3 regions of the Bacillus sp. 9.4 genome follow, and region 1 is predicted to be linked to each of the others. Evidence: predicted binding sites of a transcription regulator. Region 1 holds the regulator's gene; each other region holds the start of a gene.
What was found. Region 1 encodes LexA, which represses DNA repair genes until DNA is damaged. Its sites were predicted from a motif close to CGAACATATGTTCG; they were not measured.

Region 2: a site for LexA is predicted at 3,410-3,423, ahead of recA (recombinase RecA). Genes of this name have one in related genera too.
Region 3: a site for LexA is predicted at 1,464-1,477, ahead of uvrB (excinuclease ABC subunit UvrB). Genes of this name have one in related genera too.

Annotation. Positions count from the first base shown of each region.
Region 1 is NZ_JBVFMU010000002.1:57,380-63,182, reverse strand. Features, by position in the region: gene pghL (gamma-polyglutamate hydrolase PghL) at 1-163, shown strand, start outside; gene ACZ07B_RS07110 (YndM family protein) at 190-639, opposite strand; gene fosM (FosM family fosfomycin resistance protein) at 848-1,282, shown strand; partial or broken gene ACZ07B_RS07100 (hypothetical protein) at 1,191-1,512, shown strand; gene lexA (transcriptional repressor LexA) at 1,820-2,437, opposite strand; gene yneA (cell division suppressor protein YneA) at 2,587-2,904, shown strand; gene ACZ07B_RS07085 (YneB family resolvase-like protein) at 2,923-3,576, shown strand; gene ACZ07B_RS07080 (DUF896 domain-containing protein) at 3,640-3,873, shown strand; gene tkt (transketolase) at 4,042-5,803, shown strand, end outside.
Region 2 is NZ_JBVFMU010000002.1:214,185-219,987, reverse strand. Features, by position in the region: gene ACZ07B_RS07650 (DUF3388 domain-containing protein) at 1-491, shown strand, start outside; gene rodZ (cell shape determination protein RodZ) at 510-1,424, shown strand; gene pgsA (CDP-diacylglycerol--glycerol-3-phosphate 3-phosphatidyltransferase) at 1,474-2,055, shown strand; gene ACZ07B_RS07635 (competence/damage-inducible protein A) at 2,073-3,323, shown strand; gene recA (recombinase RecA) at 3,496-4,542, shown strand; gene ACZ07B_RS07625 (serine hydrolase domain-containing protein) at 4,710-5,803, shown strand, end outside.
Region 3 is NZ_JBVFMU010000003.1:483,191-488,993, forward strand. Features, by position in the region: gene uvrB (excinuclease ABC subunit UvrB) at 1-1,385, opposite strand, end outside; gene ACZ07B_RS14490 (CsbA family protein) at 1,571-1,801, opposite strand; gene ACZ07B_RS14495 (PEP/pyruvate-binding domain-containing protein) at 2,249-4,744, shown strand; gene ACZ07B_RS14500 (TetR/AcrR family transcriptional regulator) at 4,820-5,389, shown strand; gene ACZ07B_RS14505 (MFS transporter) at 5,420-5,803, shown strand, end outside.

The DNA.
Region 1 (5,803 bases):
AAATAAATCAAAAACAGGTTTAAGTATTCAGATAGAAATGAGCACAGGGTTTCGAAAGTCTTTGTTCGGCATCTTTTCTTTAAAAAGCAGAGCTGTTACTCAAAATGAGAGGTTTTATGAGTTTACAGAAGTGATGTTCCGTTTTCTCAAAAATAGCTACTGAAAAATAGGAGGCGATAAGACAGCCTCCTATTCCTTATGCTTCTCTTTCGTTTCGGGAAACAGCTCGTCCGCGGCTTCCGTTTGATACTGCAACGTGTTATCTCTCGCTGACAGTTCATTTCGGAAATTTTCATCAAGCACATTTTTCAGTAAATACCGATGAAAAAAGTATTCAAAAACAGTAAGACAGGCAGCGGAAAGGAGAGCCGCTCCAAATGGTGAGAAATCGTTTCTTGTTTGGGTTAAAACAAATACCCAAAGAATAACGAATGAAAGGCCAAAGTCAGCCAATGAAGCTGTAATATTGTTTGTTCTGGGTAAGACGAGCATGTCACCAGAAAGATAGGAAACAAAACCTAAGAAAAGTGCAATAAACATCACACTTAAAAAGGATGCGTGATAGACTCTGTCCAAAATCACATATAAAAGGGCGAGAGTGAAAGCAATCTTTGAAGCAAGCGCAATGATATGTTTCATTTGACCACCTAAATTGTTATTTTTTGAAGAAAATTCTTGGGCGTAAACAAATGATAAATAATGCAATTCAAAACCATTCATAATGGTCATGTTACTATTTTAAACAGTCCGTTTTTGTTTACACTGGTATTTTTTTTCAGCAGTATGAAACTTTCTTATGAAAAAAGACGTATATGTGGATGATCAGCTTTCAAAGGGGGAATGATTTGTGGAGATAAAAGGAATCAATCACTTGCTATTTTCAGTTTCGCATTTGGATACATCGATTGATTTTTATCAAAAAGTGTTTGATGCAAAGCTTTTGGTAAAGGGAAGAACAACTGCATATTTTGATATGAACGGCATCTGGCTAGCGCTTAATGAAGAACCAGACATCCCGAGAAATGACATTAAGCTTTCTTATACCCATATTGCTTTTACAATTGAAGATCATGAATTTGAGGAGATGTCAGCTAAATTAAAAAGACTTCATGTCAATATTCTGCCTGGCAGAGAACGAGATGAACGCGATCGAAAATCAATTTATTTTACCGACCCTGACGGCCACAAATTTGAATTTCATACCGGAACCCTTCAAGACAGGCTTCGATATTACAAACAAGAAAAAACGCATATGCACTTTTATGATGAAACGGCCTTTTGATATCACAACCATATTTCATATAAGGTTAAATTTAAAGAAGGGTGTTGGTGGAGACTTTATGTTTGGGGAAGGTTTCTACCCGACTTGTTCAACGATGCCATATATTTTGAACTGCACAAGTGATTGGGTGAAGGTGAAATTGAAATACACATTACATTTTATATGAAGAAAGCGAGCTGTTTTATCAAAATGTTGAACTAATTAAACTATGTACTAAATTTTCAGTATAATTCAATTGCTTCGCCCCTTAATAAATATGAAACCGGATCCTTCCACGACCTAAAAAATGAAACGTTTTTAAGAAGATGGCGTCTAATATTCTAAATGTTCATATTTTGATAAAAGTTTCCTAAAGGAAAGAAAATTTCTTGACTTCAACAATCTTTTGGTGGATAATTATGGTGTAAACATGATGTTCTTTTTCCTCCTATTCAGGCTCGCACCCAAAAGTCAGGGCGAGCCTGCTTTTTTTGAACAACAAACCCCCTCTCCGTAAAGGAAGAGGGGGTTATTTTATGCATCTGATAGATCAATAGATTAATGGACGGTTCTGAACACGCCAATCACTTTCCCTAGAATGCTGACATTCTGCAAAATGATAGGTTCCATCGTTGGGTTCTCAGGCTGCAAGCGAATGTGGGTATCCTCTTTATAGAATCGTTTTACAGTTGCTTCATCATCTTCTGTCATCGCAACTACAATTTCCCCATTGTTCGCTGTGTTTTGCTGTTTAACGATGACATAGTCCTTATCGAGAATACCAGCATCTATCATACTGTCTCCCATAATCTCCAGCATAAATACATGCTCGTCCGGAGGAACCATGCGGTCAGGGAGCGGAAAATATTCTTCAATATTTTCTACTGCTGTAATAGGAGATCCCGCCGTGACTTTCCCGATGACCGGTACATTAACGACCTGGCTTTGCGGAATGTCTACTTCTTCATCAAGAATTTCTATTGCTCTTGGTTTTGTCGGATCTCGTCTGATCAGCCCTTTTGTTTCCAAACGGGCCAAATGGCCGTGGACAGTAGAACTGGACGCAAGCCCGACAGCCTCTCCGATCTCTCTCACGGAAGGCGGATATCCTTTTGATTTAACCTCTGCTTTAATAAAACGGAGGATATCAAGTTGCCTTTTTGATAGCTTCGTCATTTTTCGCACCTCAAAACGTCGATTTTAAGAAGATTATAGCATGATTTTCCTTACAGTACAAACATAGGTTCGAAAAAACAATTGACAGAAACGTTTGTTCGTATATACTGAAATTATAAAAATGCGAACAAACATTCCTGTTGGAGGTTATGATCATGAGTAAAGAATCTATTATTTTTGTCGGTCTGTTCACAGTGATTTTGAGCGCGGTTATCCTTATGCTGTCATATACAAGCAGCGGCCAGGAGCTTAATCAATATGTTAAAATAGAAGTGCAGCAAGGCGACACACTTTGGTCAATTGCTGATCAGGTAGCAGATACAAAAAAGATAAACAAAAATGATTTTATTGAATGGGTAGCTGATAAAAATCAACTACAAACCTCTGATATCCAGCCGGGTGATGAGTTAGTGATCCCATTGAAAAAGAAGCATCAGGATGCATATGAATTGGCAACTGTAAGATAGAGAGGAAAGAGAGATAAAATGAAAGCACTCATTTATGCCCGTGTAAGCACAAATAAAGAACAGCAGGAAACGTCATTAAAGCGGCAGGAGGAGGAGCTTACGGCCATTGCAGCGGAGAACGGCATGGAAGTGGTCAAAGTGATTTCAGAAAAAGCCAGCGGATATGAAATGGATCGGGATGGTGTATTTGAGCTGCTTGATGAGATTAAGAACGCTGGAATTGATGTCATTTTGTTTCAGGACGAGACAAGGCTCGGGCGGGGAAACGCAAAAATCGCACTGCTTCATTGTATTTACAGAGAAGGTGTGAAAGTCTATACAACGGCTCACAGAGGTGAACTGGAGTTATCGGAGGCTGACTCAATGGTCTTGGAAATCGTCAGCATTGTGGAAGAGTATCAGCGAAAGATTCACAACATGAAAATCAGACGGGGAATGAAGCGTGCAGTAAAAAACGGTTTTAAACCGCAAAAAAACTTAAAAAACCAACATGAGAACAGTGGAAAAGAAAAAATAGAGGTGCCAATCTCTGAGATCGTCCGCCTAAGAGCGAATAAACTGACGTTTGCTGAAATTGCGGCTACCCTAAGAGGGTTTGGCTATGATGTCTCTAAAGCAACCGTTCACCGGCGTTTTCAGGAATACATAGAGAATGAAGAGACAGCAGAGTGAATCAGTTGTAAAACTTTTTTTGATCTAGTACTATATAGACAAAATGCAATAAAGGAGTTTAACATGATTTCAAACGCGAAAATTGCCAGAATTAATGAGCTTGCTGCCAAAGCTAAAGCTGGCGTTATTACAGAAGAAGAAAAAGCCGAACAGCAAAAGCTCCGTCAAGAGTACTTGAAAGGTTTTCGTTCTTCTATGAAGAACACGTTAAAAAGCGTGAAAATCATTGACCCAGAAGGCAATGATGTAACACCAGAAAAGCTAAAAAGAGAAAAAAGAAATAACAAACTTCACTAATATAAGAGGAATACGGCAATATCGTATTCCTCTTTTGCATATACTATAATCAAAACTCTTATGTGACAAAATTCAACAAGTTTCTCTCAAATTTAAGCTGAAACAGTTGAGAAAAAGTCGTCAGACATTTATGATGTAAGGGTACAACACATAAGGAAGGGGATTTTTATGGATACAATTGAAAAGAAATCAGTTGCTACCATTCGCACACTGTCAATAGACGCTATTGAAAAAGCAAATTCTGGTCACCCAGGGATGCCGATGGGAGCCGCTCCAATGGCATACACGCTGTGGACAAAATTTATGAACGTAAGTCCGGCAAACCCTGGCTGGTTTAACCGTGACCGTTTTGTTTTATCTGCTGGACACGGGTCAGCACTATTATACAGCATGCTTCATTTAAGCGGGTTTGATCTTAGTATTGAAGATCTTAAGGGATTCCGCCAGTGGGGCAGCAAAACACCTGGACACCCGGAATTCGGACATACTGCCGGTGTTGATGCTACAACAGGTCCGCTTGGCCAAGGAATTGCCATGGCAGTCGGTATGGCAATTGCTGAACGCCATTTAGCGGAAACATACAACCGCGATTCATTTAACGTAGTCGATCATTATACATACAGTATTTGCGGTGATGGTGATTTAATGGAAGGTATTTCTTCTGAAGCCGCTTCACTCGCAGGCCATCTTCAGCTTGGCCGTCTGATCGTACTATACGATTCTAATGACATCTCTCTTGATGGAGACCTCGACCGTTCATTTTCTGAAAACGTGAAACAGCGTTTTGAAGCAATGAATTGGGAAGTTCTTTATGTTGAGGATGGAAACAATATTGAAGAATTAACAGCGGCTATCGAAAAAGCACGCCAAAATGAAAAGAAACCTACATTAATTGAAGTGAAAACGACAATCGGATTCGGTTCACCTAACCGTGCCGGTACATCCGGTGTTCACGGTGCACCGCTTGGTAAAGAGGAAAGCAAATTAACAAAAGAAGCTTACGCGTGGACGTATGAAGAAGACTTCTACGTTCCGTCAGAAGTTTATGAGCATTTCGCTGCAGCTGTTAAAGAATCAGGTGAGAAAAAAGAACAAGAATGGAATGCTCAATTCGCTAAATATAAAGAAGTTTATCCTGAACTTGCTGAACAGCTTGAACTGGCAATCAAAGGAGAGCTTCCGAAGGACTGGGATCAAGAGGTTCCTGTGTATGAAAAAGGAAGCAGCCTGGCATCCCGTGCATCTTCCGGTGAAGTTCTCAACGGACTTGCGAAAAAAATTCCTTTCTTTGTCGGAGGTTCTGCTGACCTAGCGGGATCGAACAAAACGACAATTAAAAATGCCGGTGATTTTACAGCGGTTGATTACTCAGGCAAAAACTTCTGGTTTGGTGTACGTGAATTTGCGATGGGTGCAGCCTTAAACGGTATGGCGCTTCATGGCGGTCTTCGTGTATTCGGTGGAACTTTCTTTGTCTTCTCTGATTACCTGCGTCCTGCGATTCGCCTTGCAGCGTTAATGGGCCTTCCTGTGACATATGTCTTCACACATGACAGTATTGCGGTAGGTGAAGACGGTCCGACGCACGAGCCTGTTGAACAGCTTGCTTCACTCCGTGCGATGCCTAACCTTTCTTTGATCCGTCCAGCAGACGGAAATGAGACAGCAGCAGCATGGAAGCTTGCAGTGCAAAGCACTGACCACCCAACAGCGCTAGTGCTTACACGTCAAAACCTTCCTACCATCGATCAAACATCTGAAGAAGCATTGGCAGGAGTAGAAAAAGGTGCATATGTCGTTTCTAAATCTAAAAACGAAACACCTGACGCTCTTCTCATCGCTTCCGGATCAGAGGTAGGTCTTGCAATTGAAGCGCAGGCTGAATTGGCAAAAGAAAATATCGATGTTTCTGTTGTCAGCATGCCTTCAA
Region 2 (5,803 bases), 160 kb from region 1:
CGTTCCGCTTTGAACGGGACGAGCTTGGCTTATTAGTCGATTTTATGGCCGAATTGTTCAAAAAAGAAGGCCATAAATTAATCGGAATCAGAGGTATGCCGCGTGTCGGGAAAACGGAATCGATTGTAGCCTCTAGTGTGTGTGCCAGCAAAAGGTGGCTGTTTGTGTCATCAACCTTGCTAAAGCAGACGATAAGAAGCCAGCTGATTGCCGATGAATACAGCACTGAAAATGTCTTTATCGTTGACGGAATTGTGTCAACACGAAGAGGATCGGAACGCCATCTCCAGCTGGTCCGAGAAATCATGCGGCTTCCGGCAACAAAAGTGGTGGAGCATCCGGACATATTCGTTCAAAATACAGAGTATACACTAGATGACTTTGATTATATTATTGAACTGAGAAATGACCCTGATGAGGTTATTACATATGAACATGCCGAGGAACCCCAAATGTTTGATCAATCCGGGTTTTCAAGCTTTGATTTTTAAAATTGGAAGGTGTTTGTTGTGACTGAACTAGGAATCCGGCTCAAAGAAGCCAGAGAGGAAAAAGCAATGTCATTGGATGATCTCCAAGCGGCAACAAAGATTCAAAAAAGGTATTTAACCGCCTTGGAGGAAGGGAACTATGACATTATTCCGGGGAAGTTTTATGTTCGGGCATTCATCAAGCAATATGCAGAAGCCGTTGGGCTTGATGCGGATCAACTGTTTGAGGAGCATAAAAAAGATATCCCTAATACGTATCATGACGATGTGTCTGAAAAGATCTCCGGCATGAATCTTCAAAAGGAAATGCCAAAGCCAGCATCTAAGGCGCTGGAGCTGCTGCCAACGATACTTGTTATTCTCGGCGTGATTGTCGTGATTGCCATTGTGTACGCGATCATTCAGTTTGCGAATCACAAAAGCAGTGATGATCACAATGCGGCATCAGAAAAAGCAATTACGCAAAGTGAGAGCAAGTACGAAATCCCTAAAGATTCAACGCTGAAAGAGAATCAAAAGAACAGCTCTGAAAAAGAGACAGACACTAAAAAAGAAACGAAAGAAAACGAAAATAAGAAAGAAGAAAATGACAGTGATAAGCTGGAGATTAAAGCTGCTGGCACTGAAGGATCGTTAACGACTTATGAAGTGTCCGGCGCTGATAAAATCGAGCTGGAACTGAAGGCATCAGACAGCTCCTGGATTCGAGTGCGCGATGAAAACAGCAGCTCTTTAAAAGAAGGAACGCTGAAAAAAGACGAAACCTATAAAAAAGACATAACTGATCAGAAACAAGTTGATATCCGCACTGGATATGCACCTAATCTGAAAATAAAAATCAACGGTAAGGTTCTTTCATATGAACTTGATCCGAAAAAAGTGATGGCACAAACCATAAAGATTGTAAATAAAAAGGAAGAAAAGTCATCTTAATTACCAGATGACTTTTCTTCACGTCCGAGTATGAAATTGGAGGGGCTTTATGTTTAACTTACCAAATAAAATCACACTAGCTAGAATCGCATTAATCCCAATCTTCATGATTATCATGCTGGCGCCGTTTGACTGGGGCAGGCTCGAAGTTGGAGACGAATCGATCCCGGTCGCACATTTGGCGGGGGCCATTCTATTTATTATTGCATCTACAACAGACTGGGTGGACGGGTATTATGCCCGAAAATTGAATCTCGTAACAAACTTCGGGAAATTTCTTGATCCGCTTGCGGACAAACTGCTCGTATCCGCAGCGTTAATTATCCTTGTTCAATTTGATCTCGCTCCAGCTTGGATGGTCATTGTGATTATCAGCAGGGAGTTTGCCGTGACAGGTTTAAGGCTTGTCTTAGCCGGAACAGGAGAAGTCGTAGCTGCTAACATGCTTGGTAAAATCAAAACCTGGGCACAGATTATTGCGGTATCCGCATTGCTTCTTCATAATCTTCCATTTGAACTTGTGTCATTCCCGTTTGCAGACTTGGCGCTGTGGGTAGCCGTCTTCTTTACTGTCGTCTCAGGCTGGGAATATTTCTCTAAAAATTGGGAAGCGTTAAAAACATCTAACTAAGAAAGAAGGACTTCGTCATGGAATTTCCAAAAAAAGCAGAAATAATTGCAGTCGGTTCAGAGCTGCTGCTTGGTCAAATCGCCAATACAAATGCTCAATTTATCAGCAAACAGCTCGCTGAAATCGGGGTCAACGTATTTTATCATACAGCGGTCGGAGATAACCCGGAGCGGCTGAAGCAGGTCATCCGCATTGCTGAAGAACGCTCTGACTTCATTATTTTTTCAGGAGGGCTTGGACCCACAAAAGATGATCTGACGAAAGAAACGATTGCAAATACGCTGGGACGTCCGCTTGTGTTAAATGATGAGGCATTCCAATCCATTGAGGACTATTTCAAACGAACAAAACGCACGATGTCACCTAATAACCGAAAACAGGCGCTTGTGATCGAAGGCTCTGACGTGCTGGCGAATCACTTTGGAATGGCCCCGGGAATGCTCACAGAGCATGAATCGCGCTATTATATGCTTCTTCCTGGACCGCCGAGCGAATTGCGTCCAATGTTTGAAAACGAGGCAAAGCCTCTTCTGCTGAGGAAGATGGGTTCAAATGAAAAAATTGTGTCAACTGTTCTTCGCTTTTTCGGTATCGGTGAATCTCAGCTTGAAGCCGATTTGGAAGATATTATTGATGCACAAACCAATCCGACAATTGCGCCTTTGGCGGCTGATGGAGAGGTGACGCTGCGTCTGACAGCCAAACACGCCGATGAAAAGGAAACAGAGCGTCTGTTAAAAGAAACAGAGGCCGTTATCTTAGAGCGTGTCGGTGAATTTTTCTATGGTTACGATGATACTTCTCTTGTAAAAGAGCTATCTATAGCGTGTAAGGAAAAAGGCATAACAATTTCTGCGGCAGAAAGCTTTACCGGAGGGCTGTTTTCTGAATGGCTGACGGATCATAGCGGTGCCTCAAAATTATTTGCCGGGGGCGTTGTTTGCTATACAAACGACGTGAAGCAGAATGTGCTTGGTGTCAAGAAGGAAACATTAGATCGTTTTGGGGCGGTCAGTAAGGAGTGCGCATCCGAACTGGCTAAGGGTGTTCAAAAACTCACTGGCAGCGATATCGGCATTAGCTTTACTGGTGTAGCAGGACCTGATGCTCAAGAAGGGCATGAGCCTGGGCATGTGTTTATCGGCATTTCCGCAAATGGTAAAGAAGAGGTTCACGAGTTTCACTTTGCGGGCTCCAGAACGGGGATCAGAAAACGCGGCGCTAAATACGGCTGCCATTTAATCTTAAAGCTTTTAGAGCAAAAATAATATTTTCAGCACATTATCCTCCTAAGAAAACATGATTTCTCTGATACATTATGATATTTTGATAGGAATCACGCCAAGAAAAAATCCGAATATGCGTTCGCTTTTTTCTTGGCAAATCCCTTCAAACAGGGTATAGTATATGTAGTGGTAACATAAAGGAGGAAAAAATAGAATGAGTGATCGTCAGGCAGCCTTAGATATGGCTCTTAAACAAATAGAAAAACAGTTCGGCAAAGGTTCCATTATGAAACTGGGAGAAAAGACAGATACAAGAATTTCTACTGTACCAAGCGGCTCCCTCGCTCTTGATACAGCACTGGGAATTGGCGGATATCCTCGCGGACGGATTATTGAAGTATACGGTCCTGAAAGCTCAGGTAAAACAACTGTGGCGCTTCATGCGATTGCTGAAGTTCAGCAGCAGGGCGGACAAGCCGCGTTTATCGATGCGGAGCATGCGTTAGATCCGGTATACGCGCAAAAGCTCGGTGTTAACATCGAAGAGCTTTTACTGTCTCAGCCTGACACAGGCGAGCAGGCGCTTGAAATTGCGGAAGCATTGGTTCGAAGCGGGGCAGTTGACATTGTCGTTGTCGACTCTGTAGCCGCTCTCGTTCCGAAAGCGGAAATTGAAGGCGACATGGGAGATTCGCATGTCGGTTTACAAGCACGCTTAATGTCTCAAGCGCTTCGTAAGCTTTCAGGGGCCATTAACAAATCGAAGACAATCGCGATTTTCATTAACCAAATTCGTGAAAAAGTCGGTGTTATGTTCGGGAACCCGGAAACAACTCCTGGCGGCCGTGCGTTGAAATTCTATTCTTCCGTGCGTCTTGAAGTGCGCCGTGCTGAACAGCTGAAACAAGGCAACGACGTAATGGGGAACAAAACGAAAATCAAAGTCGTGAAAAACAAGGTAGCTCCGCCGTTCCGTACAGCCGAGGTTGACATTATGTACGGAGAAGGCATTTCAAAAGAAGGCGAAATCATTGATCTAGGAACTGAACTTGATATCGTGCAAAAAAGCGGTTCATGGTACTCTTATGAAGAAGAGCGTCTTGGCCAAGGCCGTGAAAATGCAAAACAATTCCTGAAAGAAAATAAAGATATCATGCTGATGATCCAGGAGCAAATTCGTGAACATTACGGCTTGGATAATAACGGAGTAGTGCAGCAGCAAGCTGAAGAGACACAAGAAGAACTCGAATTTGAAGAATAAAAATAAAATAAGTTTCAAATGATACAAAAGGCTGAGTGAAAAACTCAGCTTTTTTGTATTTTGCAAAAAAATGATAAAAATATTGCTTTTTTTGACAACTTTTTTAGGGCTTTATTCGTCTAACAAAACGTGTGCAAAATGGAATTTATTTTGGGAGGAAAAAATGAATGACAAGCCCAACCCGCAGAAGAACTGCGAAACGCAGACGGAGAAAACTAAATAAAAGAGGAAAACTGTTGCTTGGTCTTTTAGCAGTGATGGTTTGCATTACGATTTGGAATGCTCTTCATCGAAATAGTGAAGAAAACGAGCCATCTCAAGAAACTGCAGCGGTTTCAAATACCGATCAGAAAAAAGAGGTCAAAAAGAAAACTGCCAAAAAATCAGAGGAACGAATCAAAACAGTGGATCGAAATCAAAAAATCAGCAATTATTTAGAAGAAATCGGTTTCAGCGGAACAGCCATGATTGTCAGAAATGGAGAAATCGTAACAAATAAAGGTTTTGGCTATGCTGACCGTAAACACTACATTCAAAATAATCCATTGACATCTTTTTATGTCGGTTCATCACAAAAAGCGTTGATTGCAACTGCTATTTTGCAGCTTGAGGAAAAGGGGAAACTTCAGACAAGTGATCCGGTAAGTACGTATTTACCTCATTTTCCTAACGGACAAACGATTACTTTGAAGAATCTGCTTACACATACATCGGGGATAAACGGACATATTGACGGAAACGGCGCCATTACTCCGGACGATTTAATAAAAGACATAGAACTGCAGGGAATCAAACGTCAGCCGGGCGTATGGGACTACAAGGATTCCAACTATTCTGTTCTCGCTTATATTATTGCTGAAGTAAGCGGTGAGCCCTATGAACAGTACATAAAGAATCATATTTTTAAACCTGCGGGAATGACGCATGCAGGCTTTTACAAAACATATGAAAAAGAACCTTATCCTGCTGTCGGGTATAAGATGGAGGGCAGCAAAACAGTTACACCGTATATACCTGATCTATCCCAGCTGTATGGAGCGGGTGATATTTATATGAGCGCTATAGATATGTACAAATTTGACCAAGCGCTGATAGACGGAAAACTGTATTCGCAAAAAAGCTATGAAAAGATGTTTACGCCAGGGAGCAGCTCCACATACGGCATGGGATTTTATGTTGCTCCCGGAAGCTATTCAAACCATGGTGTTATGCCGGGCTTCAATATCTTGAACAGCTTTAGCAAATCTGGGCAAACCATTGT
Region 3 (5,803 bases), on a different contig from region 1:
GTCAGATCCTCTGACATCTTCTTCGTCAAAGTTGTCACAAGCACCCGTTCATTCCGCTCGATTCTTGCTTGAATTTCGCCGATCAAGTCGTCAATCTGACCTTCGATTGGACGGACGTCAATAAGCGGGTCAAGAAGCCCCGTCGGACGAATAATCTGTTCGACCATTTCATCTGTATGTTCAATCTCGTACGGCCCTGGTGTTGCTGATACATACACGATATTGTGCATATGCTTTTCAAATTCCTCAAAACGAAGCGGACGGTTATCAAGCGCTGATGGAAGCCGGAAGCCGTGATCCACGAGCACCTGTTTCCGCGCCTGGTCTCCGTTAAACATGCCGCGCACCTGAGGAATTGTCACATGCGACTCATCCACCACGATCATAAAATCGTCTGGGAAATAATCAAGAAGCGTATACGGCGTTGAACCTGGAGGCCGCAGAGTCAAATGTCTTGAATAGTTCTCGATGCCGGAGCAGAAACCCATTTCACGCATCATTTCAAGATCATATCTTGTCCGCTGCTCTAAACGCTGCGCTTCAAGGAGCTTTCCGTTTTCGTGCATGACCTTCAGCTGCTCCTCAAGCTCCTTCTCGATATTTTGAATCGCCTTCTCCATTTTCTCGGCCCGCGTTACGAAGTGGGATGCCGGGAAAATCGCAACATGATCTCGGTCGCCGAGAATTTCTCCTGTCAGCGCATCTACTTCCCGAATCCGTTCGATTTCGTCACCGAAAAATTCAACTCTGACACAATGCTCATCACGGGATGCCGGAAAGATTTCCACTACATCCCCGCGCACACGAAATGTACCGCGCTGAAAGTCGATATCGTTGCGGGCATATTGGATGTCTACAAGTTTTCTGAGCAGCTCGTTGCGCTCAATTTCCATTTCAGTCCGCAGTGACACGACCATTTCCCGGTATTCCTCAGGCGAACCGAGGCCGTATATACAAGACACACTCGCAATAATAATGACATCTCTACGCTCAAACAAAGCTGATGTGGCGGAGTGTCTCAGTTTATCAATTTCATCATTAATACTAGCGTCTTTCTCTATAAATGTATCCGTTTGAGGCACATACGCCTCCGGCTGATAATAATCATAGTAGCTGACAAAATACTCGACAGCATTGTTCGGAAAAAATTCCTTGAACTCACTGTAAAGCTGTCCAGCAAGGGTTTTGTTATGGGCAATCACGAGAGTCGGTTTATTGACTTCTTTAATCAAATTGGACACCGTAAATGTTTTCCCAGTTCCTGTTGCACCCAGCAGAGTCTGATGCTTCTTGCCCTCCTGAATTCCTTTCACAAGCTTTTCAATGGCTTTCGGCTGATCTCCCTGGGGCTGATATTTCGAGACTAACTCAAAGCGATCTTTCACAAAAATAAGCCTCCGTTTCTTTAACGAAATCTTCCTATAGATATAGTAACACAATGGAAAGCAAAATCACTAAAAATACGAACTAAAGTTCGGTGGTTTTTTATTTCCAGCTGTTTTTGTGTATAAAAAACCTGCTTTTAAAACGTAAAAGCAGGTATTCAGTCTTTATATTCATTATGTCCGATTTATTCTTCTTTTTTCTCTGCAGCTTTTTTGGCCATATACAGTCCGCCAGCCACAAGAGACACAACATCCAATCCTACAATAAAATACGTTTCTGTATAGCCTTTTAAATAAGAGGCAAACAGCAATGCAGCTGTTAAAGCGATCGCCACATAATGATTAAAGGTGACTCTAGTAAATAAAACAACAAGCATAAAAGGGAAAAACAATGCAAAAACGGCTTTTGTAATCAACAAAAACCCTCCTCAGGGATTCTTCATCTGATCTGATTATAGTAAAAAATGAAGAATCGGACAATCGTGCATTCGCTCCCTCTACTACACCATACCCCTTTTCAGCCAAAATCAATCACCATATTTGCATTTTGGTGCCGGTCAAAACTTATTCCATGGTGCCGCTGTTCTAATCAGCGGCACTTTTTTTATTACATCATCAAGTCCGCCGCCAGATTCCGAGAATAAAAGAAAATAGGCATACAGTACCAGTACGGCCGCATTTTTTATGATAATCTAACTAACTTAACTATTCATTTTATTTAGGACTTTCTGCGTTTGACAGCATTTTCCTGAAAACCTACAATTGAATGATAGTGTTTACTATCATTTTTTTAAAACACAGGCTCCGCAATAAAAAGACTAGAGAGAAAAACAAAATGAATGGAGAAAAGAGGGGTTTCAAATATGTATTCTGTTTTATTTCGCCAGGCAGAAGAGTCCAGCCAGCTGGCTGGAGCAAAAGGAATGAATTTGATTAAATTGACCAAACACGGTCTTCCTGTTCCGGACGGGTTTATTATTCAAACGAATGCGCTCGCACGTTTTATGGAGGACAACCAGCTTCAAGAGACTAGTGAAAACGTCGAAAGCGGGATCATTTCCGGAACATTTTCGGATGAGCTGAAAGATGAGCTGACTAGTTCCTTTTATAAGCTTAGAGAATCATATCGATCCGTAGCCGTGCGTTCTTCGTCTGCCTCGGAAGATTTAGAAGGCGCTTCATTCGCGGGTCAATATGAAACCTACTTAAATATCAAAACAGAGGAAGAATTTCTGGCTAAAGTGAAAGAATGCTGGGCCTCATTTTTTTCTGGGCGGGTCAGCAGCTATAAGAAAAAAATGAACAATCAAATCGCAGAACCGTTAATGGGAATAGTCGTTCAGGGGCTGATCGATTCAGAAATGTCAGGTGTTATCTTCAGCCGCAACCCTGTTACCCATGATGATAGAGAGCTTTTAATCAGCGCCAGCTACGGGTTGGGTGAAGCTGTTGTTTCAGGAAGTGTTACCCCAGACACGTTCATTGTTAATAAATCTTCGTTTGAGATTCAGAAAGAAATAGGTGCAAAGGAAATCTACATGGAGTCTGCGGCAGAAGGAATTACTGAAAAAGAAACGAGTGAAGACATGCGCAGCCGTCTTTGCCTTACAGATGAACAAGTGATTGAATTGGCTGAAATCACAAAAAAAACCGAAGACCTGTACGGATATCCTGTCGATATAGAATTTGGAATTGCTGATCATCAAATATACCTTCTGCAAGCTCGTCCGATTACAACCATTGATCAGGACAAAAAAGCGGCAGAAGAAAAACGCAGCTTCATGATTACCGACACTGATATGAATGATTTCTGGCTTAACATGGAGTCTAATATTGAAGGTCCGGTGAGTCCGTTATTTTCATCCTTCATCGTGCCGGCGTTGGAATATGGCTTGAAGAAGAGCATGCAAAAGTTTCCGATTGGTGTAGTTGTTGATGAAGTAAAACTTTATCGCGGACATATTTATTCCAAAAACCAAGGCGGACAGCAGCCTCCGTCTGAAGACTGCGGCAAAGAGCTTTTCCCGATTTTATCGGAGCATATGTATGACATCATTAATCACACATACCTCCCTTTTTACCGGACACTGGACCAGCTCGCACAAACTGAGCATACCGCAGAAAGCGCACTGGATGCTTTTCAAAAACTAAAGGCCTTTTATCTCACGGCTTATGAAGAGCACTTCAATATCGTTTTCCCGCAAATCCTTTTAACAAACAAACTGCAAGCGATGTATCAGGACATTCAAGGAGAGTCCGAAAACGCTCATTTTTACGAGATGCTGACAGGAAAAATGAACAAATCACTGGAAACGGACCGTTGCTTATGGCTATTTTCTGTGGAAGTTCAGGAGAACCCGAACCTTCTGGCCATTTTTGAAAACAACAAGCCTGAACAGCTCCAGGAGAAATTGGAACAAACAGATGAGGGAAGACACTTCCTGAAGAACGTCCATGAATTCTTGCAAGAATACGGATGGAGATCTGTTAAAAGTCATGATCTGATTGAACAAATCTGGATGGAAAATCCGTATTTCGCTCTGGCCAATATTCAAAATTATGTCCGTAATGGCTATCATTTTGACAATGAATTTCAGAAAACGAAAGAAAAACGAGAGAAATTATACAATGAATTCTTGGAAAGCATAGAAGATCCCGGTTTGCGCACCGAATTTGATCGCTATTATCAATGGACACTGAACTCTGCAAATATAAAAGATGATCACCACTTTTATATTGACGCCATGCTGGATGCCAAGGCGAGAATCTTTCTGCTGAAGATAGGTGAATTGCTGGCGGAAAACGGTGTCATTCAAGATCGGGAGGACCTTTGGTTCTTATATGATGACGAAGTGGAACAAGCGCTTCTTCACCCTGTATCCCTGCAAGAAAAGGCTGAAAAACGCAGACAGATTTTTCATGAGTATGAGCTGGCCCAAGCCCCGGCCTACCTCGGCACCCCGACAAAAGAACAGCTCAAAGCTGCTGAAGAAATTGTCGGCGCTGTGATAGAGGATGAAAAAAACACAGAGAATCATATTTTTGGCATTGCGGCATCAAGCGGCATTGCGACAGGTCCGGTGAAAATCATTCGGGACGCCAATGAATTTTCTCAATTCGCGCCTGGAGACGTACTCGTTTGCAAAATGACCACACCGCTATGGACCAGCCTGTTTCAAGACGCCAAAGCGATTATTACAGACACAGGCGGCATTTTGTCTCACGCTGCGATTATTGCCCGTGAATACGGCATTCCAGCCGTTCTCGGCACACGCACGGCAACCGAAAGACTGCGAGACGGTGACATCATCACTGTTGACGGAAGCAGCGGCAAAATCACAGTTGTCAGCCGGTCCTGATGCGTCCCCCTCTTTCTTATACAAGCGGGGCGGGTGTATACTTGTCCTGCCAGTATATTCGTGAGGTGAAACGTATTGAGACCGACAAACAAGAGAATCCTTGACGCTGCCATGCAGCTGCTCGTCAAAAAAGGATATCGCGCAACAACTACAAAAGAAATTGCAGAAAAAGCAAATGTAAGTGAAGCGACGATTTTCAGGAACTTTAAAAACAAACAAGGACTAGTTGAGGCTTTGCTTTCTCAGCATTCTTCAAACAGAGGCAGCATTTTGGAACAAACAGAAGGGGATTTGTACAAAGACCTGCTTCATATCGGAACCTGTCTCTTGGAGGAGCTCGAACATAGAAAAGATATCATTAAAATCAGCTTTCGTGAACCGGCCATGTTTCAGGATGTCATTAACCACGTCACTGAATATCCCCAATCTATGAAACAGCTATTGGTTGATTATCTCAAAACGATGGGTGAGAAAGGGGTTATTCAGACAGGAAATGAAGCGGAGAATTCCGACGTGTTCATGTCGATTATCTTCGGTTATTTCATTCACCGTCTCCACTTAGGAGACCGGGTCATATCAATGCCCCAGGAAAAAATGCTGGAGCACAGCACAGCTCTATTTGTCAAAGGAATTTCTGCTGATTAACTCCTTGGCATAATAAAAAGGAGGATCCCAATGAGCTCAAGAAAAGAATGGGCGCTGATCGTCTCGCTATTATTGGGGGCCATTCTGGTTCCCATTAACTCAACGATGATCGCGGTCGCGCTCTCATCTATTTCCCATACGTATAACGAGTCCATCGCAAGCATCACTTGGGTGGTTACCGTTTATTTAATCGTGATGGCAGTCACACAGCCGATTGCAGGAAAGCTCGGTGACATGTACGGCAATAAAACAATGTACTTATGGGGAGTCGGCCTTTTTCTAATCGCATCTCTAGGCTGCGCCCTTTCACCGAGTCTGCTCCTGTTAATTGTCTTTCGGGCATTGCAGGCTGTCGGCGGGGCATTGCTTACGCCAAACAGCATTGCCATTATCCGGCATGTTGTTTCTGAAAAA